Regions from separate parts of the Levilactobacillus sp. LN180102 genome, predicted to be linked through region 1. Evidence: riboswitches for the same ligand, from Rfam matches in the RefSeq annotation. Region 1 holds a riboswitch; the other holds the start of a gene.

Region 1 (2,201 bases):
TCCAATCCTTGATCTGCTCGTAAAGCAGCTTCCAGATTGACCTGCATACCAGTCTGCCAAGTTCCCAGTGTCGTACGCTGCAAGGTTTCAGCCATTGCAACAACGGTAAATGCTTCGTCAGTCACTGCGGTTAAAGTGAGGCAGATCCCGTTCACGGCGATGCTGTCCCCGACGTGTCGTGTCTGATGAGCCCGTGTCGTTTGAATAACGAGCTGTGCTCCCGTGGCTGTTTTATTTATTTGTCGAATGTAACCTTGATCTGTAATTATTCCTGTGAACATTTACGTTGCCTCCTAGTTGTCAGCTTGACATCATTTCCTAAAAGCGTCGTTACCGGCGGTGTGTAAGCCCGTTTGGGACTGGGCCAATCAGGGGCGTACACAGCCGGTAGTCCCGCACCACCAATTAACAACGGACTGAGATAAATGACTAATTGATCCGCCAAGTCATCTCGCACGAAAGCTGCCTGTAAATGACTGCCGCCTTCAACTAAAAGTGCTTGAATTCCTTGCTGATAACACAATGCTGTAATCGCTGCTGGTGACCACGTTGTTCGGGTAAACACGCGAACCTGCTCTGGTAATTGACACGTTGCTGGGTGGGTGGTCAACAACCAAATGGGCCCCGGCGCCTTAAACAAGGGGTGATTGGTATCGATATGTTCAATGTCATGAAGCACCACCATTCGAATTGGCACTGGTTCATCTATTGTCGCATCGCGGATGGTTAATCGCGGATGATCGATAGTTAGCGTCCGCTCACCAATCAAAATAGCTTGTTGCTGTCGTCGTAGCTGTTGACTATCAGCCATCGCAGCTGCTCCTGTCAAATAGGTTCGTTGGGCTTCCGCCTGATTAACCTTACCGTCTAGTGACATAGCATACTTTACAGTCACTTGGGGTCGATGATGCTGATAATAAAAATTGTAAGCCGGGTTCAGCGCCGTGGTTGAATCCAAAACACTCACAGAAATCCCCGCTGCACGTAGCTTAGAAATGCCGCGGCCAGCAACTAATGGATTAGGATCGCGTTGTCCAATCACTACCCGACCAACTCCCACTTCAATCAAGCGATCAGCACACGGCGGTGTTTTACCAAAATGGCTACATGGCTCCAAGGTGACATATAAGGTCGCGCCTTGCGCCTGTTGCGGTCGCTGGAGCTGGGCCAACGCATCAATCTCTGCATGCTGTTGACCATACCGATGATGATAGCCCACCGATAAGATTTGCCCATGCTTAACGAACACGGCCCCCACCAATGGATTGGTCCAAGTATGCCCAGAACCCCGGCGGGCCGCTATGACGGCTTGTTGCATAAACAATTGTTCCAACAATTCTCATTCACCTCACGAAAAAAGGGCCCCGCAGTTAAACATGCGGGGCCCCAATTTAATAGTAAGCTAAATAAGATCTCATACGAGTTCACACTTAAAAAAGTGCGCACAGAAGTACGACATTAGCGTTCGTTTCTTCTCCCATCCAGACTATACTGTCGGTCCCAGACTCACACTGGGTCAACCACGTTAAACGTGGGTCACGGACTTCAACTTTAAGTTGTCACCGTCGGTCGGGAATTTCACCCTGCCCCGAAGAAATCATATTCAGTTTTCAACAACCACTGTACACCATTTTTTAATTTGCAACAACCTTGAATCACTGGCTAAGCCATTTATTTCTTCAGTGATTCATCCAATGCTTCTACATTTTCAATCGGTCCGACCACCGTTAATACGTCATGCAACCGGACAACATCGGTGGGTTGTGGGGAGATGTTGATCTTCCCTTCATGCTGAATCGCAATTACCGTCAAATCGAACCGCTGCCGCAGGTTCAAGGCAACTAGATCTTGATCGACAAAGTGCGGGTCCGTAATCACGACTTCAGCCAACGTGTACTTATCACTGAGGTCAATAAAATTCAAAATATGATTGGACAGTAGCTTACGAACAATCCCATGCCCCATATCCCGTTCTGGATAAGTCACCTGATCGGCCCCCACGCGTTGGAGCACCCGGCCATGGTCACTGGTTTCTGCCTTAGCAATCACCTTTTTAGCCCCCAACTCCTTGGCTAACATAGTAGTCAGAATGCTGGCCTCCATATTGTTACCAATTCCTACAATCACGTAGTCAAAGGTATCGATATTTAGCCCGCGTAAGACATCTTCATCCCGCGTATCTGCGATTAATGTTTGGGTAG
Region 2 (2,201 bases), on a different contig from region 1:
GTAGACTTTGGCGTCACGCTGAGCTGCTCCGGCAGCAGTTAGCTGGACCGTTTCTTTTTCGGCATCAATTTGCGCCCAACCGTGAGCCACCAAAACGGCCGCAGTGTCATCGAGCCCGCCACGTGCCAAGGTCTTATTCAGATTCAGTAAGGATAAGAGGTGGTATCGCTGCCCCCAGTACAACGTCGAAACCGTTCGCCGTCCCCGCAATAGGTTCTCGACAACCCGTAACCGCCGCGGTTGACTTTCACTTAATAAAGGTAATAAATCGACTGGTTCCACGTGTTGACCTCCTGACTGATTAGTTTCCAGTTTACCATACAAAAAATGGGTCACCACTATCGGTAACCCACTTTTCAGTGACGGACGCTTCACCGCACCGAATGCTTCGCAATCCACGGTGCCATTCGTCGGCTTAAAATAATAAATAAACTCCCCAGCACGATGCCCTTAATCAAGTTAAACGGAATAACCCCCAACAAGATTAGTTGATTAACCGGCAAGCCGAGGGACATATGCCAGACCTTTAAATACAATGGCGTGATGACCCACCAATTAGCCAGTGACAAGATGATGGTCAAACTCAAAGTTCCCGTGATCACCGCTAAGACCTGACGTTTTAAAGACGGCATGGGCCGCTTTAGCAAGGCTCCAATGGGCAAGACCAGGGCCAAATCAGCAATAAATGCCGTTAACACACCGATAAAGTTCACAATATCTAATCCCGTGGCGACCAAATACAATAATTCCTTAACTGCCGCAATTAAAATAGCTCCCCCGGGTCCAAACAAGCTCATGCCTAACAGAACCACCAGATCACTTAAATCTAATTTCATGTAGGGAACTAGTGGGATAATGGGGACGGAAATGAACATGAGGACGAAGGCCACCCCTGAAAATAAGGCCATCTCCACCATTGAACGAACGGCTAAGCCATGACGACTGTTTTCCATAATACGTGTTCCTCCTTGCGGCCATCTCGTGGCGATCCCCACTAAAAAAGGTCTCACCACAGAAGGGCAAGACCTTGGGTTTTACGCGCACCAATATGCTCACGCAAAAAGCAACGTCTCATCTTCTGCATACCAGACTTTACTGTCGGTTTCGGAGTTACACCGAATCAACCGCTCACGCGGGTCGCGGACTTTACCGCCGGTCGGGAATTCCACCCTGCCCTGAAGATGAACCAGATTTAATTACACACTTAATATACTAAGAGATCCTTGACCTGTCAACCATTTGGTTCTAAGCCAAATGGGTCAACCGCCGAAGTTCTTTGACTTCTTCTGGTTTCAGCTGACGTGCTTCCCCAGCATTCAATCCCTTTAACGTCAAGAAGCCATATTGTTCTCGTTTTAATTTTTCAACTGGGCAGCCCACCGCTGCCAGCATTTTCTTAACTTGATGATTTTTTCCCTCGTGGATCGTCAATGAAATAATCGCCGTTTTACGATCATCAGCAGCGCTTAAGACCTTCGACTTGGCCGGTGCGTAAGTTTCCCCATCAACGGTGATGCCTTGCCGTAATTGTTTCATCGCATCATTCGTGGGCACGCCCGTCACGCGGGCAATATACGTCTTCTCAACTTCATAACGGGGATGGGTCAATCGATTGGCCAACTCACCATCATTAGTTAATAATAACAACCCCGACGTATCATAATCTAGTCGACCGACTGGGTAAACCCGCTGGCTCACATTTTCCACCAAATCTACGACTGTCTTACGCCCTTTGTCATCATTCGCTGTAGACACGACACCACGCGGCTTATATAACATGATATAAATTGGTGCTTCACTAGAGATTGGTACACCATCCACTAAAATTTGGTCATGCACGCCCACCTTAGTCCCCAGCTCGGTCACTGCCGCACCATTAACTTTAACTCGGCCACTCATAATTAACTTTTCTGATTGACGCCGCGAAGCAACGCCCGCGTGAGCCAAGACTTTTTGTAATCGTTCCATTAAGCTTCATCTCCTGATTGATTGAGTTGCTGATTAAAGGCCTGCAGGAATAAATCACCGGTCGCCTCATCAGCTGTTGTCTCACTTGGTTGGGCCGCTGCGGGTAACGGCGGCAACTCTGCCAATTGTTCAAGTCCAAAGTAATCGAGAAAGTAATCACTGGTTTGATATAACTTGGGGCGACCGGGTTCATCTAAACGCCCCGCATCTTCAACTAACCGGCGCAACACCAA

What was found. A riboswitch is a leader RNA that binds a small molecule or an ion and turns the genes downstream of it on or off. The one in region 1 is predicted to bind FMN.
Region 2: linked by a shared signal. The riboswitch ahead of ACP4IT_RS10100 (ECF transporter S component) and the one ahead of ribD (bifunctional diaminohydroxyphosphoribosylaminopyrimidine deaminase/5-amino-6-(5-phosphoribosylamino)uracil reductase RibD) in region 1 are both predicted to bind FMN.

Annotation. Positions count from the first base shown of each region.
Region 1 covers NZ_JBNIIX010000003.1:200,932-203,132, reverse strand. The annotation lists gene ACP4IT_RS03520 (riboflavin synthase) at 1-281, opposite strand, end outside; gene ribD (bifunctional diaminohydroxyphosphoribosylaminopyrimidine deaminase/5-amino-6-(5-phosphoribosylamino)uracil reductase RibD) at 266-1,336, opposite strand; FMN riboswitch at 1,466-1,600, opposite strand; gene ACP4IT_RS03510 (potassium channel family protein) at 1,672-2,201, opposite strand, start outside.
Region 2 covers NZ_JBNIIX010000017.1:39,342-41,542, reverse strand. The annotation lists gene ACP4IT_RS10105 (helix-turn-helix domain-containing protein) at 1-282, opposite strand, end outside; gene ACP4IT_RS10100 (ECF transporter S component) at 372-953, opposite strand; FMN riboswitch at 1,070-1,187, opposite strand; gene ACP4IT_RS10095 (pseudouridine synthase) at 1,246-1,968, opposite strand; gene scpB (SMC-Scp complex subunit ScpB) at 1,968-2,201, opposite strand, start outside.